DNA from 4 places in the Paenibacillus sp. sgz302115 genome. Region 1 is predicted to be linked to each of the others. Evidence: riboswitches for the same ligand, from Rfam matches in the RefSeq annotation. Region 1 holds a riboswitch; each other region holds the start of a gene.
What was found. Region 1 has a riboswitch for cyclic di-AMP ahead of AC0LWN_RS03305 (APC family permease). Riboswitches for the same ligand answer to the same signal wherever they lie in the genome.
Positions count from the first base shown of each region.

Region 2: linked by a shared signal. The riboswitch ahead of AC0LWN_RS30515 (NfeD family membrane protein) and the one ahead of AC0LWN_RS03305 (APC family permease) in region 1 are both predicted to bind cyclic di-AMP.
Region 3: linked by a shared signal. The riboswitch ahead of AC0LWN_RS32060 (hypothetical protein) and the one ahead of AC0LWN_RS03305 (APC family permease) in region 1 are both predicted to bind cyclic di-AMP.
Region 4: linked by a shared signal. The riboswitch ahead of AC0LWN_RS29200 (resuscitation-promoting factor) and the one ahead of AC0LWN_RS03305 (APC family permease) in region 1 are both predicted to bind cyclic di-AMP.

Region 1 covers NZ_JBVYOK010000001.1:721,202-729,172, forward strand. Annotated here, with positions in the region: gene AC0LWN_RS03290 ((2Fe-2S)-binding protein) at 1-784, opposite strand, end outside; gene AC0LWN_RS03295 (ABC transporter ATP-binding protein) at 797-1,603, opposite strand; gene AC0LWN_RS03300 (histidine phosphatase family protein) at 1,772-2,401, opposite strand; gene AC0LWN_RS03305 (APC family permease) at 2,528-4,345, opposite strand; cyclic di-AMP (ydaO/yuaA leader) riboswitch at 4,472-4,630, opposite strand; gene AC0LWN_RS03310 (disulfide oxidoreductase) at 4,821-5,252, opposite strand; gene AC0LWN_RS03315 (DsbA family protein) at 5,252-6,010, opposite strand; gene AC0LWN_RS03320 (ATP-binding protein) at 6,105-7,971, opposite strand, start outside.
Region 2 covers NZ_JBVYOK010000032.1:48,621-56,591, forward strand. Annotated here, with positions in the region: gene AC0LWN_RS30480 (hypothetical protein) at 1-28, shown strand, start outside; gene AC0LWN_RS30485 (cellulose binding domain-containing protein) at 161-481, opposite strand; gene AC0LWN_RS30490 (hypothetical protein) at 781-1,509, shown strand; gene AC0LWN_RS30495 (GntR family transcriptional regulator) at 1,570-1,965, shown strand; gene AC0LWN_RS30500 (ABC transporter ATP-binding protein) at 1,982-2,908, shown strand; gene AC0LWN_RS30505 (ABC transporter ATP-binding protein) at 2,913-3,815, shown strand; gene AC0LWN_RS30510 (ABC transporter permease) at 3,808-5,112, shown strand; cyclic di-AMP (ydaO/yuaA leader) riboswitch at 5,440-5,628, shown strand; gene AC0LWN_RS30515 (NfeD family membrane protein) at 5,759-6,295, shown strand; gene AC0LWN_RS30520 (flotillin family protein) at 6,318-7,739, shown strand.
Region 3 covers NZ_JBVYOK010000041.1:217-8,187, forward strand. Annotated here, with positions in the region: gene AC0LWN_RS32050 (hypothetical protein) at 295-480, shown strand; gene AC0LWN_RS32055 (hypothetical protein) at 755-1,207, opposite strand; gene AC0LWN_RS32060 (hypothetical protein) at 1,237-1,746, opposite strand; cyclic di-AMP (ydaO/yuaA leader) riboswitch at 1,902-2,069, opposite strand; gene AC0LWN_RS32065 (glutaredoxin family protein) at 2,692-2,934, opposite strand; gene ytxJ (bacillithiol system redox-active protein YtxJ) at 2,931-3,257, opposite strand; gene AC0LWN_RS32075 (SDR family NAD(P)-dependent oxidoreductase) at 3,453-4,175, shown strand; gene AC0LWN_RS32080 (DHA2 family efflux MFS transporter permease subunit) at 4,326-5,777, opposite strand; gene AC0LWN_RS32085 (methyl-accepting chemotaxis protein) at 6,066-7,526, shown strand; gene AC0LWN_RS32090 (hypothetical protein) at 7,626-7,971, opposite strand, start outside.
Region 4 covers NZ_JBVYOK010000028.1:10,434-18,404, reverse strand. Annotated here, with positions in the region: gene ispE (4-(cytidine 5'-diphospho)-2-C-methyl-D-erythritol kinase) at 1-97, opposite strand, end outside; gene AC0LWN_RS29225 (small, acid-soluble spore protein, alpha/beta type) at 252-428, opposite strand; gene veg (biofilm formation stimulator Veg) at 577-852, opposite strand; gene yabG (sporulation peptidase YabG) at 1,112-2,011, opposite strand; gene rsmA (16S rRNA (adenine(1518)-N(6)/adenine(1519)-N(6))-dimethyltransferase RsmA) at 2,071-2,955, opposite strand; gene rnmV (ribonuclease M5) at 2,952-3,503, opposite strand; gene AC0LWN_RS29200 (resuscitation-promoting factor) at 3,669-4,826, opposite strand; cyclic di-AMP (ydaO/yuaA leader) riboswitch at 5,117-5,344, opposite strand; gene AC0LWN_RS29195 (TatD family hydrolase) at 5,543-6,313, opposite strand; gene AC0LWN_RS29190 (HD domain-containing protein) at 6,368-7,651, opposite strand; gene AC0LWN_RS29185 (AbrB/MazE/SpoVT family DNA-binding domain-containing protein) at 7,956-7,971, shown strand, end outside.

The sequences.
Region 1 (7,971 bases):
TTTTGCGGTATTCTACCCGCCGTGCCGCCCTCTCCTCTTCTTTCAAGCGGGGACAGGTGTAGCAGTAGCTTCCACCTTCAGTCCGGTAATAGAGACAGCAGCGGTTGCGCATCTGCACGGTCCGCCCCGGGTCGTCCAGCGCTTCTATTCTGCGAACCGTGACATCAAACGGATTCCGCTTCATCCCGAGAATTTCTGCCGGCAGACTGTGCTTCAGATAGCTGTAATCGTCCTGCAAAGTATCCAGCAGCTTGGAATCCTGAAGCCCATCTGCAAACTGCTCCATATAGTAGTTGAATTTAGTCGGCAGTTGGCCCCATATATCACTCAGACTCAGACCGCTTGCCTCATGCAAGCTCCGCAGCAACGGAGCTGCTGTATCACGGTAGAAGCGGGTCAGCACCTCATTGCGCCAACCCTCACGCGCCGCTTCCTTCGGGGCATTCTCTATCTCCCAGTCCTGTAGCGAAAAAACTATCCGGCAATACCCGTTGACCGGAATGAGATGGATGGATAAACGAGACAAGCTTATTACCGGTATTGAGGAATACACGGAGAGCGAATATTGCACCGCAAGCGCCAGACTCGAGAACCAGCTTCCCATATATGCCGCAGCCGCTTTATCATCCAGTGCTCTCATAAGAGGGCGGTAACATTCGAGGAAATCGCGCATTCCCTCTTTATGGACAAGCTCCAGCGCCTTAAAAGAATGCAAAGCCTCGGCAGGTTCTGCGGGATGAAGGTCAAACTTGCTGATCAGCTCTTGGCTGAGCGCTTCATTCATGACCTTGCCTCCTTACATCCCTACCGCTTTGTATGCCGCCAATTCATAAGGCAGGCAGAGCGGCACACCCGTACGCGGATCAGGAACAATATCCGCTTCGATCCCGAACACCTCACGCAGCACGGCCGGCGTCATTACCTCGGCCGGAGTGCCTTCGCTGATCACACTGCCCGATTTGATCGCCACCATATGCTGGGCATAGCGGGACGCATGGTTCAAATCATGCACAACCATAATAATCGTGCGGCCTTCCTCCTCGTTCAGCTTCTGCAGAAGCTGCAGCACCTCCAATTGGTGCGCCATATCAAGAAACGTTGTCGGCTCATCGAGGAAAAGAATATCCGTCTGCTGAGCCAGAGCCATAGCAATCCAGGCCCGCTGGCGCTGCCCCCCGGAGAGCCGGTCAATCGGGCGGTCATGGAATGCTTCCATCCCGGTAACAGAGATCGCCTTAGCGATAATATCGCGGTCTTCCGAAGTCATGGTACCGAAGCCCTTCTGATGGGGATAGCGGCCGTAGCCAACCAGTTCAGAGACGGTCAGACCATCCGGAGCGGTAGGATTCTGCGGCAGAATCGCAAGCTGCCGGGCTACCTCTTTTGTGGACAGATTGTGAATCGACTTGCCGTCCAGCATCACGCTGCCGCTCTTAGGCTTCATGATACGCGCCATAGTCTTGAGAATGGTAGATTTCCCGGAGCCGTTGGCCCCGACAAGCGCTGTGATCTTCCCTGTTGGAAGAGACAGATCCAATCCCTTGACGATCACCGCCTCAGCATATCCTATACTTAATTGTTCTGTGTTCAAACGTTCTGACATGGTTTTCACTCCTAAAAAGTTTTAAGAAGCAGTTGCTCCTGCAGGTTCAACATCACAGTAAAATTCGCTTCGTAACATTCGCTTAAATAGTATGAAGCTTAAGCTGAATGCCTTAGTCTCACTCCACTAAATGATATTGATTATCATTATCCATGTCAATATAAATGTTTAGTTTTTGGTATAATTTAGATGCTCCGTATGGTTTTCTATTAAAATTTCCCAGCCTCCGTCACAATACTCTACTTTATGAATACTGGTATTTGAAGCCGGGAATGCTTTGCTGCTTTTGTTTGTCCAATCTAACCCTCTTAGAATATGATAAATTACATTTATTACACCTCCGTGTGTAACAACGACTACATTTTCATTATGACTGCATCTTACTTGCTCTTCGCATAATTTTAATAATATCTCTTTAATGCGAGTGAAAAACTCAAGGGGACTTTCTCCGCCGGGATACCTCTCATCCATCTGCAAACTTGCAAAATACAAACCAGGATACCGTTCATTTACAATTTCATTGGGCATGCCAGCTATAACACCATTGTTCGTCTCTCTCCAATAACCGCTGCCTTCAACTGGCAGTTCCAGTGCCCTGGCAATCTCATTTGCCGTATCTAATGCCCGCTGCAAATCGCTGCTAACAATACGATGAATGTTGAATGTGGATTGGTTTTCCTTGAGATAATTGCCAAGCTTCTCCGATTGCCTGTACCCCTCAGCTACAAGTCCCCGTTGACTCCACCCGCCACGAAATCCTTCGTCATCTATACCATGTCTTACAAAATAAATAGCCATTTCCTATCTCCCCCCTGAAATATTCGTAATACATATAATACCATATTGATAAATCATTTTTCTTCCATAAAAAATAGGCCGCTTCCGAACTCCTCGGAAACAGCCTAGATAATGATGACCATCTGTCTATTTGTGCAAATGAAAAGGCACGGTTGCTACAACAATGTCTTTTTGATTCATGAGATAAGAACGGATGAACAAGCTGGTCTGGTTATGCAGAATGGCCTGCCACCAGTGCTTGGTAATAAATTGCGGGATCAAGACGGTGATATGGTCGGTTGAAGCCGTCTTCCACTCTACCGTATCAATGAACTTGACAAGCGGCCGGATAATGCTGCGGTAACGGGAACGGAGCACAATCAGGCGTACACCCGGGTTCCACTCCTCCCATTTCTGCTCCATCTTGTGAATTTCTTCTTCATCAAAACCGATGTACACAGCCACCACATTGTCCGTCAAGGACTTGGCGTAGCTGATTGAATGAAGCACCGCACGTGTCACACCCGCGACAGGAACGACTACTGTGCTTCCCTTAATGCAAGGCTTATCTGTTGCCGGGCAAATTCGCAATTGATCTGCAATATTCAGATAATGGCGGTGAATACGATGGAATACGAACATGACAACAGGCAGGAAGATGAAGGCCATCCATACACTGGAGAACTTCGTAATAATGAAGATGAGCGTAATAGTCAGAGTTGTGAGCATCCCCACTGTGTTCACAGCAAATTTATTATGCCAGCCTTTGGGCTTGGTTTTGAACCAGTGCACCATCATGCCAAGCTGGGACAGCGTAAACGGAATAAACACACCCACCGCATACAAAGGAATCAGGCCGTCGGTATTGCCGTGGAATGCAGCTACCAGCAAAGCCGACAGAACCCCGAGAAAAATAATGCCGTTGGAGAAGCCCAAGCGGTCACCACGGACCATAAATGCATGCGGAAGGTACTTATCCTTAGCGAACATGAAGGCGAGCAGCGGAAACGCTGAGTAGGCTGTATTGGCAGCCAGGAACAGGATCACTGCTGTAATGCCTTGTATGAAATAGTACAAAGCGCCACGGCCAAAGGTGGATTCGGCAATTTGTGAAACAACTGTCGCTTTTTCATCCGGTGTAATTCCATACCAGTAAGCAAGCAGCGTAATTCCCGTGAACATAATCCCGAGGATAATCCCCATCATCATCAAGGTTTTAGCGGCATTTTTCTCCGCCGGGGCTTTAAAATTCGGAATGGCATTGGATACAGCCTCAACACCTGTCAGTGCCGAACAGCCGGAGCTGAAGGCCTTGAGCAACAGAAACAGGCTGACGTTGGAAACGGCCGACCCAATTTCAGGGACATTCGCATGAGCGCCGCCGGTTATATATTTGAATACTCCGGATATTATCAGCACAAAGATCGAGATTACGAACAGATATACCGGAATGGCAATGAATGATGCAGATTCCGTAACTCCCCGCAAATTGACAATGGTCAGGAGCGTAATTACGGTAACAGCGATAAGTACGCTATGATTATGCAGACTTGGAAAAGCGGATGTGATCGCATCCGTACCCGCCGAGGCGCTTACCGCAACGGTCAAAATGTAATCCACCAACAAAGAGCCTCCGGCGAGCAAGCCGGTTGGAATCCCGAGGTTGGTTTTGGCTACGATATACGCGCCGCCGCCCTGAGGATAGGCAAAAATGGTCTGGCGATAGGATAAAATCAAAATAGCCAGCAGGCCCAATACGGCTAATGCAATTGGCAGTGAATACCAGATGGCTGTAAAACCGGCAGCCACCAAGACAATCAGGATTTGTTCCGTCCCATAGGCTACAGACGAGAGCGCATCAGAAGATAGGACAGCCAATGCTTTTACCTTGGATAACTTTTCATGATCGAGTTCGTTCGACTTCATCGGACGCCCGATCAATAGTCGTTTTACCTTGCTTACCATTGTAGTAACAGTTCCTCTCTTTGTTAAGTCGAATCGGTAGTACCGTGCGCTGTTTTCATTAGCGGGTTTCATAAATGCAGGCACAAAAATAAGCATACGGAAATGATCCGCATGCTTACAGCATCGTCATTATCCCACCATTGCTTACGAGGTTAGCTGGCGGATTCGGACTGTGGTAGCCCTACGGTCGGGGTCATCTGACCCGCTACCGATTCACCCCTTTGGCACATCTGCCAATAATGGTTCCCCCGTTTTCCCTTACGGAAAATTCAGCGCGTATTCAACTTCTCACAAGGACTAATGATAATCTACAACGCGTCTTCCGTAAAGCGGTGAAAAAAATGAAAAAAGAATGAAAAAACATTCAAAAAACGCAAATCCATGATGAGGGATAACCTGATCTTTCATTCTCTTCAATTATCCCTGCAACACGTGTTTTTACAGGTTTTCGATTAATATTTGTGTCAGAAGTTTCTCACTCTGCCTCTTCTTCTTTACGACCGTTCCAGAGCAAAATCGCAATCATAGCAAAAGCAATCAGGGCGAGCAACGGAATGGTAATAAACCCGAAATAATTCAGATAATCCTTGTTGCAGGGAACGCCGATTGTACAAGGAATCACCTTGCTGAGTGCGGGAATCTTCTGCTCGGCATAATGATAGAGCGAGATCGAGCCGCCAATCAGACTTAAGGGCAGCACATAGGGAATAATGCTTTTATCATTCCGGTAGGTGGCAATTCCGAGCAGGATGAGCTGCGGATACATAAAGATGCGCTGGAACCAGCAGAGCTTGCAGGGCTCATATTTCAGCACCTCGCTGAGATACAAGCTGCCTGCTACGGCAATTACGGATACGAACCAGGCCAGATAAAGGCAGTGGCGGCGGCAGAACCTGGAAAACTTCATCACTTGGCACTCACTGCTGTGGTGGCGGCTTTAACCTGTGCGTCAATCGCTTGCATCTTGAAAGGCTCATCCACCTTTACACCATTAACAAAAACTGTAGGTGTGGAAGTTACCCCTGCATCTTTGGCGATCTTAATGTCGCTTTGCAGTTCACTTTCATAGGTGCGGTTCTCAATGTCTTTGCGCAGCAGATCAAAATCAATCGGGAGCTTTTCCTTCTGCGCCAGGCTCACCAGAAAGTCTGCGGTTGCCCACTCCTTGTTCTCGTCACCTTGATTAGCATATAGAGCATCGTAGTAGGTCCAGAAAGCGTCACTGTTCTGATGGTAGACAGACAATGCGGCCAAAGAGGCTGTTACCGAATCCGGGCCAATAAAGGCCATATTCACAAAATAAAGTGCTGCCTTATCCTGATTTACATATTCCTGAACAAGCTGCGGTTTGATCGAGCCGGAGAATTGGGCGCACGCCGGACATTTGAAATCGCCAAACTCGACGATTTTTACCGGGGCATCCTCTTTGCCTAGTCTTGGCAGCTCACTGTAATTGAAGTTGAATGCTGTACCGGAACCTGCTGTTGACGAGGAACTGTCCTTCGAAGCTAACATGAATAACCCTACAAAGATGATAACAACTAACGCTACTGTACTGATAATCAGAATTCTCGTCTTCTGCTTCTGCTTCTCAAGCTCTGCCCTGCGTCTCTCCTGCTTGTTTAATTGGGGAGCCATGACATTATTATTTTTTGTTTTGCTCAAAAGAGAGTTCCTTTCCGTCCTGTGCGGACTGGTGTGATGAAGTTCATATGATTTAAAATTATATAATTAAAACTCTAGCTTTGGCAAACCCCATTCACACGGCTTCTGTCCCGATCTGTTCAATAGTCTGCAGCGTAATCCGAAAGCTAAATTCGGTCCCGCCGCCATCTGCGGCTGCAGCCCAAATCTCGCCGTTCATTAAATCGACCAGCTTTTTGCATATAGCCAGCCCAAGTCCGGTTCCGGGATAGCTGCGGCTGTGGGAAGCATCCACCTGGGAGAAAGGCTGGAACAACAGCCTCAGCTTGTCAGGCGAGATCCCAATGCCCGTATCCTTAACTGTAAACTGCAGATCCAAGGCTGCTCCAGCAGAGTTATAAGGCTCTACAATTACACTAACCTCCCCGGCATGGGTGAATTTAACTGCATTTCCGATTAAGTTAACGAGAATCTGGCGGATTCGCGCACTGTCACCGACTACAGTTTGGGGGATCGACGGCTCAAGCTGAAGCTGAAGGCTCAAATTTTTATCGCTGGCATTCACTGCAAACAGGTCCATACATTCCTGAAGCATGGCTGCAAGCTGAAAAGGCTCTATGTACAGCAGCAAATTCTCCGCCTCCAAGCGGGAGATATCGAGGATGTCGTTCATTACTTTTAGTAGAGCGTGACTGCTTGTGTTCTGGAGCTTAAGCAGGTCTAAATGCTCAGGCAATCTTATTTCCTCTGTGAGCAGTTGATTGATGCCAATGATTCCGTTAAGCGGGGTCCTGATTTCGTGGCTCATGGTAGCCAGGAACTCGCTTTTCATCCGGGCGGCGCTCTCGGCAGCATTTTTCGCCACAATTAACTCCTGCTGATATTCCGCCAAAGCGGTAACATCCTCCGCAACAATATACACAAAGTTCTGTTTATCATGCACCAATGGAAAAACAGTTGCGCTGCACACGAGCTTGCGTCCGCCTTTGGTTCTGACTGACAATTCCAGCTTGCTGGATTCACCTTCTGCCGCTCTTTTGACTGCGGTTTTGAGCGCCTCTTCATCCTGAGCGGTATACATAACATTTTTATAGTTACCCAGCTCCTCTGTGCCGAACCCTGTTGTCTGACGGAGTGAAGGATTGACACTGATGACATTTTGACGGACAGGATCAATACAAATCACCATATCCGGACTGAATTCAAACAAGGCCATGTAGCGCTGCTCATTAAACTGCGAGGAGTGCAGCACCCGCTGCCGGTCCCTATATAGAAGACTAAATACGATGGTCACCATAAGTAGAAAGGCACATGCCAAAATCAGCTCTAGTACTGAATCACTAAGGAGCGAGTTTTTCCCTGTATCCATCGCCATATCTGGTGTAACAAAAGTGGTTCCGGCCATCTCGGAGTAATGGGTTCCCAGAAGCGCGCCGGTCAGCGTGAGCATCAGCATTATTTTTTTGACGGTAAACATATTATAGGAATTTCGCACCCAGTTGGAATCAAAGGAGACGGTAACGACAGGAATGATAAGTGAAAACAAGACAGACACTGCAATAGAGTGCCTGCTTTGCTCATAGTTCAAAGAGGGGTTCATCGCCAGCATTCCACAGTAATGCATAATCTGAAGGCCGCTGCCAAACAGCAACCCGCCAAATCCGAGGTACAGCTTGTTGCAGGTCCGGGGATGATTGAACAGCACAAGCAGTATATAGGACGCCGCGATGGGGACGCACAATGAAAGAAGCATTAGCGGAAGCGAGTAAGAAACAGCCATTTCCAGCTCTATAGCCATCATGCCCATAAAATGCACACTCCACATCCCTACCCCCAGTAGACAGGAAATATATAGGATATAGGATGGGGGTCTTTTGTCCCGGACCAACCGTTCAGTCAGATCGAGTGCCGCAAAACAAGACAGCAATGCGACTATAATAGAAAAAAGGACAAGCAGCACGTTATAGTGAAGATGATCGGGC
Region 2 (7,971 bases), on a different contig from region 1:
ACGGGTCTCCCATAATGTAGACCTGTAGGTACAACAACAATAAGGCAGCCCTACCTTCAGAGCAGAAGGTAGGGCTGCTTTTATATTTTCTTACAAAATTGCCGCATCATTGGACAGGCCCCTATGCTAAGGCTCTTAAGCCGCTGGCATTACACCGCGCTTATGGCTCGGTTCCCCAGACAAGCTGGCCGTTCTGATATAGAGTGACCCTGCTCCAATTGGCGTAGGAGGTTTTGGCCGGGTCAAACGAATAGTCATTCGCTTCATTGAAGCTGGACCAGTCAGTTTTGTTGATGCGGGTCTGAATATCCCCGGAGCTTCCGCCAGTGGGAATACTGCCTGCCGCAGCGCTGAAGCTAACCTCCATGTAATAGTCGGCTCCCGTCTTGGGTGTATCCAGCTTCACGAAGCTGCCCAGTACGTTAGTATTGCCCAGGGCGGCATAGTCGGAATGAAAGGATAAAGGCGTATCCCCGTCAATAGTGAACCAGTAACTTTACTATTAGCCCATGTCTGTCCCTGGTTCAGCATCACCATCCTCGCAAGAAAACCTATATATGGCAATAATATACTATATATGTAAGTCTGTTACAATTCCCGAGCGTACGTTTCTAGTAGAATGCAGGCATTCGAGAAAAATATGGAATAGTCGTTGACATTGGAAATATCAGGTCATATACTGTGTATATAGATATACACAGTAAGCACACAGCGATACACAATATACACAGTATCTGCTGACGCCTACGCTCATGAGACGACAAAGCGAGGTTAGAGTTCATGACAACCATAAGAAATGCCTGGATTATTGTCCGGAGCGACCTTCGGGCCGACAAGCTGAAGATCCTGCAGGCGCTGATATTCGCCATTTTATTTATGGGTTATATGTCCATATTTAACGGAATGATTTTTGATGATGTCCTGGGGGAGGGGGACGGGAAAGTTCTGGCTGATTTCCTGCTGCTCTCTATGATTCCGATGCTTGGCTTCACCTTCTCTAAGCGCACAATGAAGTATTGGAGTGAGGATTCGTATACCAAGATGCTCGCTTATATGCGCACTCTTCCAATCCCGGCTGATGTAATTCTGTGCAAAAGAAAACTGCACACCGTGTGCTCTTTCGGGCTGAACGGAGCGCTCTATTTCGGCCTCACGTATGCCATCAGCGGCCAAATCCGAAGTGAATTATCCATCCCCGGCTATCTTGCCTTTGCACTGACCTGGATCGGCTTTGGACTTATGATGTCGGGACTTTACATTTTCATCGAATTATCGTTCAGCGGCAAAATATATTTCTGGTTCCTCCTGCTCATTACGCTCCTGTGCCTGGGTATAGCGCTGCTGATTTGGTTTGCGGGAGGGAACCTGTTCCTCTTCAGTGTTCAAAGTGCGAAGGAATGGGGCTTCGCCTCTCCCCTCATGTGGGCAACCCTGCTGCTGGGCACGCTGTCGGTACAGCTCTTTTCCAAATGGACCATACACCGGCTGAAGAGCCGTGATCTCGTATGAAGGGGCTGAATGGCAAGAAGGCCATCCGGCTTGCCGGGGCCTGGAAGGTTGGTGGAAATCATGTGGATTCCGATTCAAATTAATGAGAACAGCGCCGAGCCGCTCTACCACCAGATTGAAACCCAGCTCAAATCGCTAATTATCAGCGGAGTCATCACCGAAGGTACGCTTCTTCCCTCGATCCGTGAATTTGCCGGTGACCTGAAATGCAGCGTGATTACGGTGCGCCGGGTCTATCAGGATCTGGAGAATGAAGGGCTGCTGCGGACGAGGCAGGGTACGGGTACTTTTGTATCTCATGTGGGTGGTGACGCGATGGAAGGCTATAAGAGGGAGGCTATCCGCAAAGCGCTGGAGGGTGCGGTGGATGTCGGCTTATCGGTAAACTGTTCGGAAGAGGAACTGACAGAACTGTTCATGGAGATTGTGAAGAACAAATATAAGGCACAGAAATGAAGGGTGGGGTCATTCAATGGTACAGCAGGCTATAGAGCTGCGGAATGTGAGCAAGAAGCGTCGCAACAGAACCATAGGGCCGCTTAATCTGAATCTCCCGCAAGGCTATATTACCGCACTGGTGGGCCAGAATGGCTCCGGTAAAAGCACGCTGCTGCACATGCTCCTGCAGCTTACGTACCCCGAAGAAGGAGAGATCCGCTGGTTCGAGCAGCAGCATGCGGACGGTCTGCCGCTGGAGGTTCGCCAGAGCATTGCCTACGTCCCGGAGACCTCGCAGTCTGAGGAGAGATACTGGACTGCCGAAGGTGCAGGCGAATTCCGCCGCCAGTGGTATCCGGCTTGGGATCATGGCTATTTCCAGGAGCTGCTTGCGGAATTTGAAGTGCCGAAGGGGGCAAGGCTTGGCAAAATGTCCAAGGGCGAGCGCCGGAAATTCGAGATTGCCGCTGCGCTTGCGGCCCGCCCGAAGCTGCTGCTGCTGGATGAGCCGTCCTCGGGGCTGGACCCTTTTGCCTGGAAGATCATGATCGAAACGCTGCGCAAGCACATGGATCAGACTGGCGCTACCGTGGTGATCTCTACCCATATCGTTGAAGAAGTGCGGCGGCTCGCCGATTATATCGTGCTGATGCATCAGGGGCAGCTGCTCGGCATGGCCGAGAAGGACAGCTTGTTCGGCTCCTGGAGTGAGATTTCCGTTCAGGTGGAGCAGGAAGAGCTGGATGAGCTGGCGGCAGAGCTGCCGGGAGCGATGCATTTTGCGGTGGAGACACCGGGAGTCGCTTCATTTATATCCCCGCAGGCAGAGCAGAATGAGAAACGCATCCACGATTTGGGCGTAAAGGTTATTAAGACCCGAAGCTTGGAGCTGGATGAAATCTTAAGCTTATGGACACAGGGGCATCGCCCCGTTCTGATTGACCAGGAGAGAGGAGATTAAGAGAATGGAAGCTTTGAAGCTGGAACACGTAGTGAAGCAGTATGGTGACAAAACCGCAGTAAATGGAATCAGCCTGAAGGTGGAGCAAGGTGAGATTTATGGACTGCTCGGTGCCAACGGCGCCGGCAAAACAACAACCATGCGCATGGTGCTTGGCCTGATCTATCCTGACGAAGGGAAGATACTCTACAACAGCAAAGCATACAGCAATGAGCTGCAGCATCTGATGGGATATCTCCCGGAGGAACGGGGGCTGTATCCGAAGGTCAAGGTCAGCGACCAGATCATTTATCTGGCCCGGCTGCGCGGCATGTCGGCAAGCGATGCGGATAAGAGCCTGCGCTACTGGCTGGACCGCTTCGACGTCCCGGAATACTACAATAAGAGAATCGAAGAGCTCTCCAAGGGCAATCAGCAGAAAATGGGCTTTATCGCTGCTGTTGTCCATAAACCGCAAATTCTGGTGCTCGACGAAGCTTTCAGCGGTTTGGACCCTGTCAATGTAGAGCTGCTCAAGGATACAGTAAAGGAACTGCGCGATCAGGGCACCAGCATTCTGTTCTCCACTCACCGGATGGAGCACGTGGAGGAGCTGTGCCGCAATATTACCATTCTCGACCGTTCCAATACGGTTGTTCAGGGCGATATCCGTGAGATCAAGAAGGGCTACCCCCGCGAGGAGGTTATACTGCGGACAGTGGGTGAAGTCAGCGGACTGGAAGGCATTCCAGGGGTAAGCGCAGTACAACGGCAGGAACGCGGTTATGTCCTTTCGATCAGCGAGATTGGTGCGGCGCAGCGCATTCTGCAGCATGCCATATCGGCGGGAGAAGTGGAGCATTTCGAAATCAAGGAACCAACCTTGAACCAAATCTTTATCAGAGCGGTGGGTGAATCTAATGAATAAGATGGGAACAATTATCGGCTTTACCTTCAAAAATAAAGTGAGAACCAAGTCGTTTACGGTAACGACGCTGATTCTCGTGCTGCTGATCAGCATCGGTATGAACATTCCGTATATGATCAAAGTATTCAAGGGCGACGATGGCGCTGCCAAGACTACACAGATTGGTGTAATAGCTGAGCAGGGCAACCGTGTTGCCGATCTCCTGGTGGCCTTTACGCCTCCTGCGCCTGCGAATGCGGATAAAGCAGCAGACAAGGTGACGCTTACGCCGTATGCATCAGCGGATGACGCTGCTCTGAAGAAGGGGCTGGATGACGGAACCATTGAAGGCTACCTTACTTTTGCCGCACAGGCCGGGGATGGCGTGCCTCCTGTAACCTATCACAGTAAAGACGGAGAGCTGAATGGAGACGTGCAAACCTATCTCCAGAACGCGCTGCAGCAGGTCAACACTAAGCTGATCGTCGGTGACAAGCTGACCCAGGAGCAGGTAGCTGCCATGTTCGCCCCGGTATCCATCGGTACACAGCAGATCACCACGGACGGAACAGCAGGGGCAAACGCACCTGAGAAGTCCAAACCTATCATTAACTATGTCATCGTGTATGCTCTGTTGTTCCTGTTCTTTATGTCGATTATGATGACCGGTAATATGATCTCAGCCGAGGTGACTTCGGAGAAAAGCTCGCGTATTATGGAAATTTTGATTACCAGCGCTTCGCCGCTTACACAAATGTTCGGCAAGGTCATCGGTATCTTCCTGGTCGGCTTGCTGCAGATTGCAATTATTTCCGCCAGTGTCGCCGCCAATCTGATGCTTCCGCATAATGCCAGCATATTGTCCGACTTTGATTTGGATCTGGGTCAGCTAAATGTTGGAATCCTGGTATATGGTCTTATTCTCTATATTCTTGGATACTTCCTGTATGCGCTCATGTATGCAGCCGTAGGCTCCATTGTCAGCCGTACGGAGGATCTGGGCCAGGCGTTGATGCCGGTTCTGATGCTGGGTCTTGTCAGCTTTTATATTCCGATGTTCAGCATTTCGGCCCCGGATACCATGCTTATCAAGGTAGCCAGCTATATTCCTTTCACTTCACCGCTCAGTATGCTGCTGCGTATTGGTGTAGGGGAAGTCGCTTTCTGGGAAATTGCCGTTTCGCTTGTGATCCTGCTTGTGACCACCTTCATTATGGGCTGGCTCGCTGCCAAGATCTACCGTACCGGTGTCCTGATGTACGGCAAGCGCCCAAGCATCAAAGAGATCAGAAAAGCGATGAAGGCATACAAGATTTAAGCGGCATAGTTTTATGGATAACTTAAAATAAGGCGCGAAGTTTAGCAATGAAGCAGAGAAGGGCTCCCCTACCTATATTGGTAGAGAGTCCTTTTCTTGTTGATATTAAGGTTTATGGTATTTACAGCATTTGCTTTGGGCGAATGGGACTGCTTGCGAGAAACGGAGCAAAAATGAGCAAATCATCGGCCGTTTAAGAGCGAAGCCAAAGAATGCGCCTTCATTCGTGAAGGGGCGGCAATCTTTGGCTTCTTTTGACATCCGCAACGTTTTACATTAACCGGCCACAGGCGTAAGATTCAATCAACAACTGAATGTAATAAAACTGTTCTCAAATGGCTGAATTCCGGGTAGTGGGAACGGGGGAACCAATGGTGAATGCGGCTTTTGTTTAGATCGCTGCTGCTCACCTGGGGTGAATCCTTGCTGCGTGCTGAAAAGCCGCTTCTTGCAAGGTAGGGCAATCTCGCTGCCCGAATCCGTCAGCTAACCCCGTAAGCCTCGAAGAGAGAGGATGAGCGCCATGATCGATTAACCGACCACGGAGAGCCCTGCCGCTTCTGTGGTCTTTTTGCTGTGCATGATCTTATAACAACGAGAATTAGAGCATTTAATCACTTGCTAAAATACCTGAAAGGGGGAGATTATCGTTACTGTATTTATCGTGTGCTTCTGGGTAGGGCTATTGCTCCTTCTCAGCGGCGGATTTCATGGACATGGCCTGGCAGGTCATCTGCATGTGGGAGGCGGCGATGCTGGAGGTCCAGGCTTTGTACCCATACTCCCGCTGATGGTGTTTGTTACGGTCTGGGGCGGCACTGGTTATGTGCTTTCCCGGTTCAGCGGAATGAATATGCTTGCAGTGGTGCTGATCTGCACTGTGGTTGCCTTACTGCTGGGCTGTCTGATGTATGCGGTGCTGGCCCGGTTAATGACCCGGTATGACAGCAGCATGAATGAAATGGATTATGAGCTGGTCGGGCAACTTGGGTATATCAGTATTTCTGCAGAAGATGGAGCGGTTAGGGAAATGAAATATGTGCTGCACGGAACGATGCGCTCCATTGGAGTGCGGGCAGAAGCCGGCCAGCAGCTCGCAAAGGGCGACAGGGTGATTATTTTGAAGGTGGATAAAGGAATGGCGACAGTAACCCTCTTCGAGAGGGAAATCGAACAATTATAAATAACGGGGAGTGTCGAAGCGAATGGCTATTCTTTATTTAATTGCGGCAATTGTTGTTGTTATCCTGCTGGCTTTGTTCAGTATCGTGAACGCTTATAAAAAGGTTCCGCCCAATCAAGCGATGATTGTGTATGGTCTCGGCGGAAAAAGAGTGGTGCAGGGCGGCGGGACCTTTGTCATCCCCGGCTTCCAGAACAATAAGACCATCTCCATGATGCTGATGAGCTTTGATGTCATCCCGGCGCAGGCGATGTTTTCCCGGCAAGGCATCAAGCTCAGCTTGGAGGCGGTGGCCCAGATTAAGATCAAAAGTGATCCTACCGCTATTCTGACTGCCAGCGAGCAGTTTATCGACCGGCCGGAAGAAGACCGCGAGACCATTATCCTGCATTCGGTGGAAGGCCATTTGCGCGGCTTAATCGGGCAATTAACGGTGGAATCCATACTAAAGACACCCGACGAAATCAACAGCAAGATGCGGGAGACCTGCTCGGAGGACCTCGACAAGATGGGGCTTGAGGTGGTCAGCTTCACCATTAAGAAAATTACCGACGATAAAGGGTATATCGACAATATGGGGGTTCCGGAAATTGAGCGTATCCGCCGCGATGCCAGCATTGCCAAGGCGGAAGCAGAACGCGACATTCAGATTAAGCAGGCTGAGGCAGCGAAAGAATCCTCCATTGCCAAAGCCGATGCGCATCAGGCCACCATAGAAGCGGAAACCGCCGCTCGCGCTAAGGAATCCCAGTTCGAGAAGGAACTGAACATTAAGCAGGCGGACTTTAAGCTGGAGACGGAAGTGAAGAAAGCGCAGGCGGATCTTGCGTACGAATTGCAGCAGAATAAAATCAGGCAGTCGCTGGTTACCGAACAGGTCAAGATCACGCAGATGGAAGCGGAAGCTAACCGGACCGTCCGGGAAATCGAAGTTGAGCTGAGACAGAAGGAACTGGAGGCAACGGTGATCAAGCCTGCCCAGGCGGAGAACCAGGCTACGGTTATGAGAGCGGAAGCAGCCAAGCAGCGGCAAATTCTTGAGGCGGAAGCAGAGGCAGCCACAACGACCAAACGCGGGCTGGCAACGGCGGAAGCAGAGCTGGCGAAGGGGAAAGCTAACGCGGAAATTGTTCAACTGGCTGGAGCGGCGGAAGCGGGGGCTCTGGAGAAGAAAGCCGAAGCGTACAAACAGTTCACGCAAGCAGCGCTTACAGTGGAATTCCTGAAAATTCTGCCAGAGCTGGCTGACAAAATCGCTTCCCCGCTGGCCAAGGTCGATAAGATTACAGTGATTTCCCAGGATGGAGCTTCATCCGGCGTGAACAAAATTACCGGCGATATTGCCAAAATCATGGCCCAGGTTCCTGAATTGACCCAGACGCTTACCGGTATGAACGTGACAGAGGCGCTCAGCGGGCTACTCGGCCGGGATAAAGAGCAGTAATACTAAGCCCTTGATATGTCGGAAATGCCGATGATATATCAAGGGTTTTTAATTTTTTGGAGTGAAGAACCATTCGGTATCCCCCCCGGTAATTTCTAGAAAATGGAATTGGGCAAAGGCAGTACAATGACTATGAATGTGGAGAATATCTGGCATAAATCCTATTATATAATATTTTATATCTGAGTTTTCTTTGATGGTGGTGAGCCAATGAGGATTGATGAATTGAGCC
Region 3 (7,971 bases), on a different contig from region 1:
TCCATGCAATTAGGAATGAAAACGGAAAGATAGTTTATAAGGAGCCGCCAATAAACTATAAAACGTTCTACACCTATCAAATAAGAACAAGAGAAATGGACTTTTATATACTATTTATCCTTAAGAACATCCGAACAAAAAATGATTAAATACTGGAATCTAAAAACAATCGGTGAAGCTATATTTAACTATTGGGACTGAGTGGTCCCGGTTATGGATTAATTCTACCTCTGCGGCTCGTCTGGTGAAATATTCTTTTATGGTGTACCTTATAGGTAAGGAGTGGTGCAGTACATGAAAAAAAGACAAACGCCTCTGCTCGTAGCGGCTTCGATCCTGCTGATTATTATCAGCAGCCTGATCCGGCCGGAAGGCTCAACCTGGCTTGGTGCGCTGCAGACGTTACTGCTGGGTGTCGGATTATTGGGCTGCTGCATGGCCTTCCTGAGATTTACTAAGGGCGGTAAGGGCAAGCGCTGAGACGAAATAGAGAGAGCTGCGGCATTCTGCCGCAGCTCTTTGCCTGCTGTTAAGGAAACTATGATTTTCGTCTGTTGATGTAACCTTGAAAAGATGAATGTGTGCCTTAACAACGGCAGAAATGCTGCTGTTGAAGTGCAGATGGCTGGTTTGTTCAGGAACAACGGCAGGAAATACCGTTGTTAAGACGCAGATGGCCGACTTGTTCAGAAACAACGGCAGAAATACCGTTGTTAAGGCACAGGTGGCTAATTAGTTCATATGCTTACGCTCCTCACCCGGCGGTTAAGCTGGATTTCGGCAGCAAGCCCTCCTGTGCTGCCATTTGCTCGCGCACCTGTCTGAGCTGTGCCTTAAGGGCAGGCACACTCCGCTGGAGAATGGCGCTGATTTCGGGCAGGGTGAGCTTAAGGCCGTAGCGTAGCGCTTGAACAAGCCGGTTTTCCCAGGACAACACATTTGCATAGCAGGGCTTGTGGGCTTGTGCAAGCCGGGAGCATTGCTGAATGCATTCACGGAAAGCGTCATGGGAGAAGGCAAGCGGGTCTAAACGCTTTTGCAGGTAAGACTCATAGAGCGCCGCGAAGGTCTTCACTACAGCCTCCTCCGCCTCGGGTCCTTGCCCGAGCAGCAGGCTGCTGAGTGCATAGACACTCCTGTTGTATTTCTGAACATACTTCGTGTATCCGGCTACGGCAGCCGGCTGATGCGATAAGGGGTCAGGCATAATCTCACGGTCCTCTCTGAATATAAAATCTATAATATCGAGTAATAAGCGATGGATTTGTCAATAAGCTCCGCCGTGTCCAGCTCTGGCCAGCTTCGCTGGTACAGCAGGCTTCCCGAAGGCTTATAATATATCCGCCCCGCACTTGAGCCGTTGCCTGCGGCAGCTGTATGAAGCCGCGAGTCTGTCTGGATATGGGCAGACAGCACTTTTCCCTGCAGCTTTGCTTTTAAATCGAGCAGGGCTGTCTGTACCATCTCCCGCTGTGTCTGTTCCCATTCCGGGCTCAGGCGGCGGACGATCTCGATGGCTTCATCAAGCCGGCAATGCCGGATGGTGCGCAGGTAGCTGCTCCATTTCATCAAGTCAAATTCCGTATCATCTGCGCATAATATGCCTTGGGCCAGGCTGCAGCCTGCCTTGCAGGTAAGCCTCAGAATGCCGAAGCGGGAGTTCCCGGACGATTCCGGGCCGCAAAAGGCAGGCCAAGGAGCATTGAATACAAACACCTCAATACGTGACAGCCTGCGCTGCTCCATTTCAGCTTTCCTCCTCGAAATTCCTTAAGTCTCAAACCATTGTATCCTCCAAATCAGCTTATGCGGGTACAACAAAAAACCGCAGCAGAGGAGGACCTCTGCTGCGGCTCCGGTACAGGCTTAAATAAGCCTGGCGCAAAAGCGTGGCGGATCAGGATCTCTCTCTTTACGCTTACGAGGTTAGCTGTCGGATTCGGACGGTGAGAGTCGCCCTACCCTGTGAGACCGCATTTGTGCAGTCTCCTTAGGATTCACCCCAAGTAGGCTTTTCGCCTGGTGGTTCCCCCGTTTCCTGCTTGGCAGGAATTCAGCGTTTATGTAACTTTTCATGAATTACTTTCAAAACGAATCATACTACTTCGGGCAGGTCTTTGTAAAAAAGGAAAAGGGAGGGCAGCGGCAAGCTTTCATTGAATTGCGGGGATTGGGTGAAATTAATTGGCTAAAAGCATATATGTTGACGTTTATCGGCCCGTTATCTCGCTCGCACGCTGTTTTTCATTTTTAGGGGAAAGGGGGGTTAGAAATCATTGATTCTTTGTGTAAAAATGGATCGACAAAGTTTGCCGGGTACTTGCATATGGGTTCTTAGACGAGAAAAATCAGCGCTATAGTGATTGAACGTGATAAGGATATGTGACCGTGGAATAGATAAGTGTACTTGCTGCAGTTAAAGCGGTGCTCAAATCCGTGTTTTAGAAGATAAATGTATTCTGTGCAGTTAAAAATAGGGGAAACTCTTCATTTACAGAATTGGTGCCGATTTAAGTGTACAGACTGCAATTACAGCGGTTGAAACGCAAAAAAATGAAGTTTTAGTTGTACCAAGTACAGTTAGAGCCTAAAAAAAGGTATTCAGGCACAGATAGCTGTTCCTGGATACCTTTTTCTAAAATTTGTATAAAATTCTGCCGGCACTGCTGGCCCAGGGTGGGCTCTATCGCCTTATTTCGCGGCTGCTTCGATCAGCACTTTAAGCTTTGGGAGGTTGAAGCCTTTGACGGCATGTTCTCCCGATACAGTAACAGGAACGCCCATGAAACCAAGCTGCTCTACTTCCTCCTGATAGGCTGTACTCGTCATAACATCTCTAACCTCAAAAGGAACGCCCTGTTCCGTCAGCAGTTGCTTCACCTGGTTGCAATCACTGCAGTTCGCAGTGGAGTAAACGATAACGGATTCGCTCATTGGTTCACAGCTTCCTTGATGGCGCCCTGGGTGATTTTCCAGTGGGAGGTATTCCAGCGGACTTCGCTGTCTTCCAGCAGGAAAATTTGCGGAGATTCATGCTTGATGCCAAAATCCTCAGCAATCTGGTTCGAGACCGGACGGTCCTCAATCACATGAACCACGGCTGCCGGAGTGCCAGAGTCCTGGACGTAGGCTTGAAATTCCTCATTTGCTTTGGCGCTGATCGGGCAGGTAGTGCTATGTTTGAAGAGCAGCTTCTTGCCGGGCTGTTCCACGTATTGATGCAGTTCATCCAGGGTATGGATTTGTTGAATGGACATCGGGATCACCTTCCTGAGTATGATATCCCTGATTGTAACATAGTTCAAAATTAAATCAAAAGGGAGCTTAAGCAGTCTTGTCCGGGAAAATACAGTCCTGTACAGGACATTGTAAAAATATAGGCGCCATGCTAAGGTGAAGGGAATGCGGGCAGTGCTTGTTACTTATACCTCAGGAGAGGGAGTGTCCATTTCATGATAAGAATTGCATGTGTTACCGGTGCTGACCGTGGACTCGGATTCTTCCTTGTACGCTGGCTCCTTGAGAATAAATATACGGTTTTTGCCGGTAAATATATGGCGGAGCCCGGAGAGCTTGCAGCGCTGAAAGAACAATACCCGGAGCGCCTGAAGCTGATCCCGCTTGATATCGGCAGCAGCGAAAGTGTGAAAAGCGCGGCACGCAGCATTGCCGGCAGCACCGGGCATGTGGATCTGATTATCAACAATGCCGGTATTATTCAAAGCGCGGATGATGCCACGATACTCGTTGATATGGATGACGCCTCAATGGCCCATTTATATAATGTAAATACGCTCGGCGCTTTACGGGTCAGCAACGCCTTAATGGGCCTGCTGCTGCAGGGCAAGCAAAAACTAATTGTGAATATATCCTCCGAAGCCGGCAGCATCAGCCGTAATCGGCGGATTAATATGTACGGATATTGCATGTCCAAAGCAGCGCTTAATATGCAATCCTCCCTCATGCACAACCATCTGCGGGTGATGGGCGGCCAAGTCATGGTCTTTCATCCCGGCTGGCTGCAGTCCTATATGAGCGGCGAGAAGGATGAGGGAGCCCCGATACCTCCGGAAGAGTCCGCCCGCAAAATTATGAATATTGTGCAGGAGCACAAGAAATACATAGGCGAGGAGCCGGCTTATCTCGATCTTGACGGAAATCCCTGGCCCTGGTAGTATAGTTTTTTCGAAAAGACCTAAAACTCCAACCATAGCCCAAGGCTGCGGTTGGAGTTTTTTGTGGTGCGCCCGGCATGGCGATAACCCGGCGGTGAAGGCACGCAAGCTATGGGAACTGTAGCTGCTATCCGGGTGTTTTGAATTTTTTTAGGCTTCTTTGGCCTTGATCTTTCTTACCTTTGCTGCGGTCTGCGTTTCGGGCTGCTTCCCGCTGTTATCCTGCCGGGTGTTTTGGATGAACAGGGAGAGCAGCAGTCCGGCAATGCTGATGCCGATGATGACGAGATAGGCATCATTGATACCCTGGATGGAAGCCTCCATGATCAGATGCTCCTTCGTTGCGCTGCCCGCAGTATTGGCGGCTGCAAGGCTCGTCATATGGGCGGTGGTACGGTTCGTCATAACGGTTACCAGCAGTGAGGTGCCTACCGCGCCGGCCACTTGCTTAACGGTATTGGAGATGGCTGTGCCGTGGGCGTTCAGCTTGGCCGGCAACTGGTTCAGGCCTGCGGTCTGTACCGGCATGAGGATCATAGCCATCCCGATCCGGCGGCCGGTGGACATAAGAACGAGATAGAGATAACCGGTTGAATCCGTCAGGTTGGTGAAGCTGAAGGTTGTTGCGATCATAATCAGCAGACCAAGGATGGACAGCCATTTGGCTCCGAACTTGTCGAACAGCTTGCCGGTAATCGGCATCAGAAAGCCCATAACGAATGAGCCGGGCAGCAGCAGCAAGCCGGATTCCATCGCCGAATAGCCGCGGGCGTTCTGCAGGTACAGGGGAAGCAGGATCATATCCGCGTACATAACAATCGTAACGGCGACATTGATGACAGTCGTCAAGGAGAACATGTTGTACTTGAAGGCCCGCAGGTCGAGGAGCGGATTTTGTGAAACCAATTGTTTCCAGGTAAACAAGGCCAGCATAACAACGCCTGCGCCAAGCGGCCAGAGCACTTCCGCGCTGGACCATCCGTCCACACCAGCCCGGCTGAAGCCATACAGCAAAGCGCCGAAGCCGATGGTAGACAGGATTACGCTGATTACATCAATTTTGGGCCGGGAGCGTTCGGTTACATTCTTCAGGAAGATGAATCCGCTGATGATTACAAGGACTGTGATCGGAAGCATGCCATAGAACATCGCCTGCCAACTGTAGTGCTCCAGGACGTATCCGGCGAGTGTCGGCCCCACCGCAGGGGCGAATATGACGGCCAATCCAACCGTACCCATAGCGGCTCCTCTTTTTTCGGGAGGGAAAAGGGTTAAGATCACATTGGTCAGCAGCGGCATAATAATCCCTGCTCCGACTGCCTGAATCAAGCGTCCGCTCAGCAGAACGTGGAAGTTGCCCGCCACAGCGGAGAGAATGGTACCGATCAGGAAAATGATCATCGAAGTCTGAAATAGCTGCCGTGTGCTGAACCGGTTCATCAGATAAGCTGTTATCGGAATCAACACACCGTTGATAAGCATATAGCCTGTTGTAAGCCACTGGGCAGTCGATGCCGAAATATTGAAATCCCCCATTAACTCCGGCAACGCAACACTCATTACCGTCTGGTTCAGCGTCGCAAGAAAAGCGCCCAGTATCATGATGAATACGATAGGTCCTTTTCTTATGGAACTGAGGTTTACTGCTGTTGTTTTACTCACTGCACTCCATCCTTTCAATTGTTCTGGTCTATTAGCTGCTGGATACAATTTGCCTTAGAAATGTTGCTGACTTATGTTTCTCTTGTTAACGAAATGTTAATTGTAAGAGGAGACTTCCCGTTGTCTGGGGGCTTTAACAATTCTTAAACAACTGTAAAAGATAATAGAGCAGCAATGAGATGTGCAGATTGGAAGAGGAAACTAACAGGCCGCTGGGGGGAATGTGTAATGAATGAAAGCTTTATGAAGACAAATGCAGAAAAGGTCAACAAGATTGTCACAACAATTCTCTGGCTCACATTTATCGGATTTGGCTACGCTTTTATCCAAGGGGAGGTTAGGGCCGAGGTGGTTTTTTCCCTGTTGCTGGAGCTGCTGTTGGCCACCTGGTTCATTTATGTGAAGAAATTTCAGATTCGGGGTATGGTCTTTATCGTGCTCGCCACCTTGACCTGTACCGTGCCGTACATAGAATTGCCTATCGCCGGGATGTTGATCATTACTGTGCTCTGTATCGTTTCCCTGTACCTGAACAAAGGCCTGCTCTACGGTTTTGGCGCAATGTACAACGTTGCCTATATTGTGATCTACTACTCTAACCATAAGCAATTTGATACGAACTTTTACTCGACTATAGGGTTCATTGAGCTGACGATCGTGGCCTTATATTTCGTATGTAAACGAAGCGCGGATTTGATCGAATTATCCGTCCGCAAAGAAGCAGAGGCCAAGGAACTGCTCGGGGCGATGGATAAAATGGTCAGTGTCATTCACGACAATACGTCCGCGCTGAATGCCGATATCGCCAATTGCAATAATGACATCGGGGTGCTCAAAAATATCAGCGATGCCATAACGGCGAATATCCAGGAAGTGGCGTCAGGGATTGTGGATCAGTCGGAGAGCATTGCCGAAATCAACGACAAGATGAATGAGACCGACGGGAAGATGGCTCAAATCAATGAGCTGTCCCACAGCCTGGCCGAAACCTCGGAAAAGACCGGTCAAATTGTCCGCCAAAGCTCGGAGAGAATCCAGCAAATGGGCAAACAAATGGATATTATCAACTCGGCGGTAACGGATTCCATGACCACTGTCGAAGAGCTCAACCATAGCATGGATGATGTCAATAACTTCCTGGCGGCGATCAACCAGATTTCCGACCAGACCAATCTGCTCGCCCTGAATGCCAGCATAGAAGCCGCAAGGGCAGGAGAAGCCGGAGCGGGGTTTGCGGTGGTAGCGAACGAGATTCAGAAGCTGGCCCGGCAATGCTTGAACACCGTCAAACAAATCGACGAGATCATTCATAATATCAAGACAAAAACGCGGCTTGTGGTTGAAACATCAAATAACGGCAGCGAGGCGGTAAAAGAAGGGGAAGCAATCACCAGACAGGTGCTTGAGAGCTTCGGCGACATCAGCACGATCTTCCAGCGTGTCGACCGGTATATTGCCAGCAAATTGGATATGACGGACCATATCAGTCTGATCTTTACGCAAGTGCGTGACCAGGTGGAGCTTATCACGGGTATTTCCCAGAAGCACGCGGCGGCAACGGAAGAGATGCTGGCAACGACCCACGAGCAGGAAAATAATATTGATATCATCTATAAATCTATCGGCAGCATTAACAACTCTAGTATCAGCCTGCAGGAGTTGATTGAGACGAAGCCGGGACAAGCTTAAGCCAGGCTAGCCATGCTTGAAGTATTCTTTGAAGATGAGATAGCCAAGAAACAGGATAATAAGCTGGCTGAGCATGCTTTTCTCACTCCTTATCCGAGGCTAGGCCTCATGAAATGATTGCAGTCCATCGCCGGTATTCTCTGAGAATTTCTCCGGCGGTGGATTCTTCTTTTTGAGCAGCATGTAAATCCCCATGAGGATAAATACAACGCTGCAGCCCATTCCCAGCAAGGCGCTCGAACTTATGGCATGGCTGGAATCGTCTTCCAGCATAAGCAAGGTATATTGGGTCACCACAATGGAAACCATCGCGTCTGTAAAGCTGATCATTTTGAGGGTTGAAACAATCGGGCCTTTGAGATGCCGGTTGGTCAGGGTTCCATAAATGGCAGTACTAAGCTTGGTGAAAGCGACGGTTGCTACCAGATAAACGATATTTCCTTGG
Region 4 (7,971 bases), on a different contig from region 1:
TCATGATCATTTCCACCTCATGGAAACCATCGGCGCGTTTATGCAGCACATCCAGCATCAAATTGATTTTGGCTGGAGCTTTTTCATACATTTTCAAGGCGTTCACCCACCCTCAGCTTTTCCCGTAAAAACAACTTAACATATTATATGAGAAACTTGTAACGAAGTCCATTATCAAAGTGTAGCGCAGGCCGAAAAGGGCACCGTCAGCATGACAGCACCCTTTGGCTACCCTTTTTCGCACCCTGAGCTCAGGATTTGCGCGCTGCCTGCTCGGCGAGCTGGATTGCTCTTTTCACCATGTTCCCAGCGTCCTTGGCTCTGATCCCGCCCCACCCATCCCGCTCTACCGTCTCATAAAAGCCTAGTTCCTTGGCCAGCTCTGTCTTCAGTTCCTCCGACATCATGCCTCGTTTTCTGCGGCTCATTACGAAATTCCTCCTTGTAGGATAATGATGATGAGCTTGTTGCTGCTTTAGTATGCTGCCGGAGCGTACCCGCCATTCAGCCAAAACGTATGCCTGCTTCTTTTTAACAAAAAAACAGCCTCCCTGCGGGGAGACTGTCCGTACAACATTAAGCTTTAATATACACAATCCGCATCTGCCCATCATCTTCACAAACTGTGATTTCCACAGATTCAGTAAGTATATCGGCATAGCTATAGGAGACACGCTTGAAGGTTTGCTGCTCCTGATCCAGTTTGACAATAAATACAGAAGGGTACGTTTCTTCCAGGACACCGGTGCGTTCAACGGTTTTACGACGGCCACCGTTAGCACGCAACGTGATCTTATGACCGACATGTGCTTCGAGACTGCGTTTAATTTCCAACAGCGCGTTATTAGCCATTGCCTGACGACCACCTCTTTCCTTGTCCATTATACAACTTTTCACATTCATTGTCAAATTAAATAAATAATTATAGAGTATGCCAAAATAGTTGTCAACGGAATTTTTTTAGAAGGAAGAGAGGCCGTCTTTAGCTCCTTGTTAGCGGTAACATCAGGGTCTACTAAGCAACAACGCTTATTGAGTCCATAACGACAAAAAGAAAAGGACAAGCGCTAAGCCTGCCCCTTCCTTTTTCCATATGCCGCTACTTTTACCGCTACATCACTGACGGCTCCACCTTCAGGGTCGAAAGATTCTGCAGGCGGGGCATACCAATGCGGAAGCTGCCGCGGGTCTCAATTCCGCCCATTCCCTGGCTGCCGCTGATGGTATTATTCAGAACGTCCCCAAGACTAACCGAATCCCGAATTGAGGTAAAAGAAGCCTTTGCCGCGATATACACCGGGTCCAGCGCGTGTATCAGGATTCTTCCGGGCGAGCTTGCAAAGTTGGCACCTGCGCCCAGCAATGCTTCAAAATGTGATTGGCAAGCTCCCGCCACAACAGTCAGCGAATCAAAGTTGCGCTCATATTCCCGTGCGACCTGAACCGCCGCCACAAAGTTCTGCGAATTTTTGTAGCTGTTCAGACTGTAAAGGTCATAAGTATGCTGCTGCTTGAGCACACCGTCGTGGCCGGTGATGACTACAATATCCGGGCGCACACGGGGCAGCAGCCGGTATAACGTTTCAGCCATCTTCGACTCATGAACATGATGGCCTTCAGCGGGTATCCGCAATTGCTCATACAGACTGATGCTCTTCTTCAAGTAAAGGGCATCACCATCCAGATGCAGCACTTTCCCCGGCACCTCGAAATATGCCGCCTCCTTGGGAGAATGGGGCCATACCCCGGATACACTCTCTCCATTGCGCTGGCTCTGCTCCTGACGGTCCTTGCGCAGCCGGGTTAATGATTCCGTGGCCTTAATCTGCGCCTGCTGTCCCCGCTTAGTAACGCGGGTAGGCGGCACCTGCACCAAGTCGTCCAGTGGGGCATCCGCCAGCAGGCGGAATTCTGTGCCCTTGATTACGGCCCCGTTCTGCACAATGTTCTCCACCCGGAACGTTACATCGCCACCATATGATTTACGAACGACCAAGTCTCCTAAATTCATTTCACACCACCTCTACCCCATCGTATGGGCAAAGGTCCCGGTTGGTTCTTAATCGGCGCCTATTTGATTCCTGCAGCAAGCAGCACGGCACTTAACCGGGCATACTCGGCAATACTCAGCGTTTCCCCGCGGCGGGTCGGCTCGATACCGGCTTCAGCTAGCAGAGACTCCAGACGCTCCCTTCCTTCTCCCGGAAAAAAGCGGGCCTTGAGGTTGTTGGCAATCGTCTTGCGGCGCTGGGTGAAGGAAGCCTGGACCACCTCGAAGAAATGCTTCTCATCGGCCACTTCAACCGGCGGACGTTCTCTCACCTTCAGACGGATCACGGCAGACTCCACGTTAGGCTGCGGAATGAATACCGTGCGCGGCACAATACAGACCAGTTCAGGCTCGCTATAATACTGTACGGCGATGCTTAAGCTGCCGTAATCTTTACCGCCCGGTGAAGCCGCCATGCGCTCGGCAACCTCCTTCTGGATCATCACTACGATGTTGTCGAGCGGCAGCTTCTCTTCCAGCAGCTTCATGAGTATGGGGGTCGTCACATAATAAGGCAGATTCGCAACCACGCTGACTCTCTCCACACCGGTAAAATCTTCAGCAAACAGCTCCTGCAAATTCACCTTCAGCACATCATCGTTGCGGATCTTCACATGCGGATAGGAAGCAAGTACATCCCGCAGAATCGGAATCAAGCGCTGGTCAATCTCCACTGCCGTTACGGCACCGGCTGCAGCCGCCAGCCTTTCGGTCAACGCGCCGATCCCCGGTCCAATTTCCAGTGCCCCTGCGGCCTGATCGAGACCGGCCGCGTCCACAATTTTGTCGAGTATATTCTGGTCAATCAGAAAATTCTGGCCTAGGCTTTTCTTGAACGAAAATCCGTAACGCTGAATAATTTCCTTAGTCCGTGCCGGAGATGAAATATTGTTGTTGCCACTCATGAGGTAATGCCTCCCTGATCAATTTGCGCGACAGCGTTATTGAATTCCTCCCGCGTAATACCAAACATCGCCAGCCTCTTATATAACTGCTTGCCGTTGCAGTATCCGATGCCGAGCAGGTTGCCCAGCGCCATTCTCCGCTCTGCGGCCTGGGCATGCACCATCATCCCGGCAGCCATCAGGTCATCCAGCCCAATCAAGGCCGGAGCGCCTTCGAAGGAGGTGTGGACATGCTGGAGCGCGTAACGGATCGCCTCCGGGGAGGCATTTTCAACCCCGATGTCGCCTTTACGGGTAGCGTCCTTCTCGGGGATGAACGCATGCTTGCAGCCCGGAACCTTCGAAGAGACAATTTTGCGGATGCGTTCACCGGCATGATCGGGGTCTGTAAGAATAATAACCCCCCTGCGTTCCATCGCTAGCTGAATCTTGGCGATCACCTTGCGGTCGACAGCCGAACCGCCTGTCTCAATCGTATCCGCATCTACCGCACGCTTCACGGCAACCGTATCGCTTTTGCCTTCCACAACAATTAATTCCTTGATCATATTTCCTTACTCCTTCATCGTCTGGAACGCAAAAAGAAGAGGATCGCTCCCCTTCTTTTTGGCTAAAGAATGTATAAGTGATGAGCGGCAGCTCTTTGATCCATTCCAAAAGTGCTACCATCACTATATCTTATAAACCGCTAATTTGCAAAAGACTTAGGCCGCCTAATTCAGCTCCGGCTTCACAGGCCCAATGACATAGATCGTCCGGGATTTGCGGCCAAAGTTACGGGCATGGCTCAGTGAATCGTAATAGACATCCACCTTGTTGCCTTTGATGGCACCGCCGGTATCCTCTGCACGGCGAAACCCTAATCCCTCAATGTACACCCACCAGCCGATAGGTATTACACTCGGGTCAACAGCAATGGTCCGACCTTCCGTTACGCGTGTGCCGGAGGCGGTACGTGTACCAATACCAGGCTCTTCAGAAGAATAAGCCGTCATGGATACATTTTTGATCACTCTTTTGTATTCGAAATCTACGCCTGCCTTAGTGATGACGTTATTGCTGTTTGCGCTAACTTTGGATGATTTGGAGGTAGTTGCTGGTTTGGAAGTTACTGTAGCTACTGCAGGCTTGGGAAGGGCTTTGATACCAATGGCAATAATTTTGTCTTTGGTTACCGTCTGTACTTCCTTGCCAACCATACGCATTGAAGCCAGCTTACCGTCTCGATAGATCTTCTCGATATGCTGAACCATTACGCCTGGTTTACCCGCTTGCGCCACTCTTACGGTTCCCTTGGTCAGGGAGGGGTCTGCTGTCTTGATTACCCGGAAAGGCAAACTTGCTGTCCGCTGCACAACTTGTTTGTTGATACGGACAATTTTGACTTTCATGTCAGCAGTAACTGCGGTTTCAAGCGAAGGATAAATCTTGTCATAGCTCTCCAGGCTGATGCCCAGTTTGCCAATGGCCTGACCGATGGTGTCTTCGGTCGTATACAATGTCTTAGTTGCTCCGTCTGCGGTAAGGCTAAACGCCTGCGCACGGTTAATCACGACACGGTCGCCGTCTTTTATTTCATCACTAAGGCCAATGGATAAAGCATCATGCGGCTGCAGCGAAATTTGTTCCTTTGCCAGCACATCGCTGAGCAGCGCTTCCCGCGTCTCAAGCTTCTGTACTTTTCCGTCTATGACTAACGTTATTTCTTTAATGCTTTGACCGTGTACGTACAGCAGAATTATCAGCGCGATAATAATTGACACCACACCTGCAAGCGAAAGTACGCGAGGATTCACTTGCTTCAACCGTAATGCGAAAGACCTGCTGGATGATTGCGAATCATGGGATACTTCTGGTTGGAATACGCCCATTCTCTCCATCCTCCTTACATAGCCCCGTCGTCCAAGTTGTATATCTTAAGATGACTGTATCATTTCTGACGAAACTAGGTTTGAGATTACCACAGGATACGCCCGCATTGCTTTAGCGTTTCCTGCTCATGGATCGCCTGCTCGGCATAGCTGCTCCAGGTACCTGTTATATAACAGTATGCCGGGATCATTCGCATTATTCATAACAAAAAAAGCCCAAAAGAGTTCATAGAGGACTCTTTCGTGGCTCTCCGGGTGTCAGAATACGCGGGAATGCTTTTGCACGAGGTTTCCTCTCTTACTTGCGCTTACGGGGTTAGCTGTCGGGTTCGGGCATAAGAGAGACGCCCTATCTTAGGTCACCCGCTCACGGCGGTTGCCCTCAAATTCACCCCAAAGACCCGTGAAGAAATCGAATACTGTCTGCGGCATTTCTGTGTTGTACCCTATGTACGGACATGCGGCAGAGCAATATTGGTTCCCCCGTTCTCCATACGGAGACTCAGCGAGACGATCCATGAAATAGTGACTGTCACAGTAACAACAGCTCACTGCACTGAAAAGATGATATCCTGTTTTGATGCATGTTGTAAAGCGCGATTCAAGCACGTTTAAGCAAAAAAATCATTAAAATATTGTAATAATCAGTTGATTTTGTGTTAAAAAAGTTTAATATATCGGATATACTTCTTTTTTCACCCGATTTTCTCTCGATTTCAGACTATCCCAAATCGTTCCAGCGCGTTCGCATACGTAATTTCCGCCAATTCTTGTAAATCAATCCCTTTTATTTCCGCCGCTGCTTGGGCCACCAGCTTCACATGAGCGCTCTCATTTCGCTTGCCCCGGAAGGGGTGAGGCGTCAAATATGGCGAGTCGGTTTCGATCAAAAGCCGGTCCATCGGAGTCTGGGCAAGCACCTCTTTAGGTACCCTTGCATTCTTGAAAGTAACAGGTCCGCCAAATGACAGGTGAAAGCCTAGATCGAGACACATTTTGGCTGTTTCCCAGCTCCCGGAAAACGAATGCATCACACCGCCAACTTCATTCGCTTTCTCTTCCCGCAAAATCCGCACCACATCCTCATGCGCATCGCGGTTATGAATACAGATTGGCATCTTCAGCTCCCGGGCAAGTCCAATTTGTTTGCGGAACACCTCATGCTGAACCTCCTTCGGGGAGGTGTCCCAGTAATAATCCAGTCCGATTTCCCCAATGGCCACCACCTTCTTATGGCTGCAAAGTGAGGCGATCCAGTCGAGATCACCATCCTTCATGTCAATAGCATCCACAGGATGCCAGCCGACGGCTGCATAAATATAATCATAAGTCTCGGCCAATTTCATCGTTGTCGGAATCGTTTCCCGGTTGAACCCGATGTTAATCATCTTGCTGACCCCAGCCTCTACCGCCCTGGCGATAACCTCTTCACGGTCCTCGTCGAATTGTGGAGCATCGAGATGGGTGTGAGTGTCGAATAGCTGCATTTCTTCTCATCCTTTCGTTTGTGATTTCTATGATGAATTCCATAAATTTTCGTATTATTTGTCAAAAATTTTAACGATGGACAGAGGTAGCCGTGGGAGAGCTTTCTGCAGCTTGTCCTGCGGGAAATACAGGTGATGCCTGCCGCGGTGTATCCCGCTGATCGAGCGGACAATATCCGAAACTTCGGAAATTTCCCTCAGCTTGTCATGCCGGTCAAGGAGCAGAATTTGCTTGCTGTCAAAGCCCTCGCCCGGACGGAAAACATCATAGGGGAGATCTGTCGGAAAATCAATTTCCAGGTCGTAATCGGCATCCAGTCCAGCCTCTGTAAAGCTGCGGCGAATTTCGCCAATCGTCTCTGAATCGAGATTTTCCATCTCTACATATTTATACAGTCTACGATGAATAAACCGGTTGCACAAGTCGCTTAACGTTTTGTCCTCTTCCAGCGTCCACTGCATAAAGGCTGTCTGGACCAGAGCCTCATCCAAGAGCAGGTACTGCTCCACGCTCACCTCACCACGGAACAAATCACTCAAGGGCTCAATCATGAAGCGGAAAGAATAGCCTTCCCGGAATAGCTCTTTGGCTCTGCGGAAAATCTGCCGCAAAATGATCTCCGAGCTGCGCGTAACCGGATGAAAATAAACCTGCCAATACATCTGATAGCGCGACATCAAATAATCCTCAATCGCATGCATCCCCGACTCTTTGACGACAACCCGGCCATTATAGGGACGCAGCATTCTCAGAATACGGTCAATATCAATGGTTCCGTAATTCACCCCTGTATAATACGCATCTCGGAGCAAATAATCCATTCGGTCGGCATCCAGCGGCCCTGATACCAGATTAACGACAATTTCATGCTCATACGTCTTCGATATTACTGAGGCGACCTTTTGCGGAAAATCCTCCTCCACTTCACGCAGAATAGCGGTAATTTCCGTATCCTCCTGAATGATCCTGCAGGTCCAGTCTTCATGGTTCATTTCAAAAGCTTCTTCTATAGAATGGGAGAACGGGCCATGCCCCAAATCATGCAGCAGTGCCGCACAGAGGGTGAGCAGACTTTCCTCAGGTATCCAGTCTTTGTATCCGCTTCGTTCGAACTGGGAGATGATCCGGCGCGTAATTTCGTAGACCCCAAGCGAATGGGAAAAACGGCTGTGTTCAGCGCCATGAAAGGTCAGATAAGAGGTGCCAAGCTGGCGAATCCGCCGCAGTCGCTGAAATTCTTTGGTGTTAATCAATCGCCAGATAATCGTATCCTGAACATGAACATAATTGTGAACCGGGTCCTTAAAAACCTTCTCTTCTGTCAGCGGCTGCTTCATGAAATCAACTCCTTCAGATAATAATATAGAAAAAATAAGAAAAAACGAATATAATAGTGAATCATGTCGCACTTTGTCGAATAATGACGTTTTAAGGATTTACAAATCGACAAACTGCTTTGAAACGATTTTCGTGAATTTTGCGTTAGTACTAAGCGTTATAAAAGTTTTTTTTGAAAATCCCAGAAAATTCACTTCAAAAAAGGTTGACTGTTTTGGGAATGGTTGGTATTATAAGTATCATAAAACGGTGAACAATGTCGAATAATGACGCTTTTGATAATCGAGAGGAGCAACGATTGTAATGATGAAATCAACAG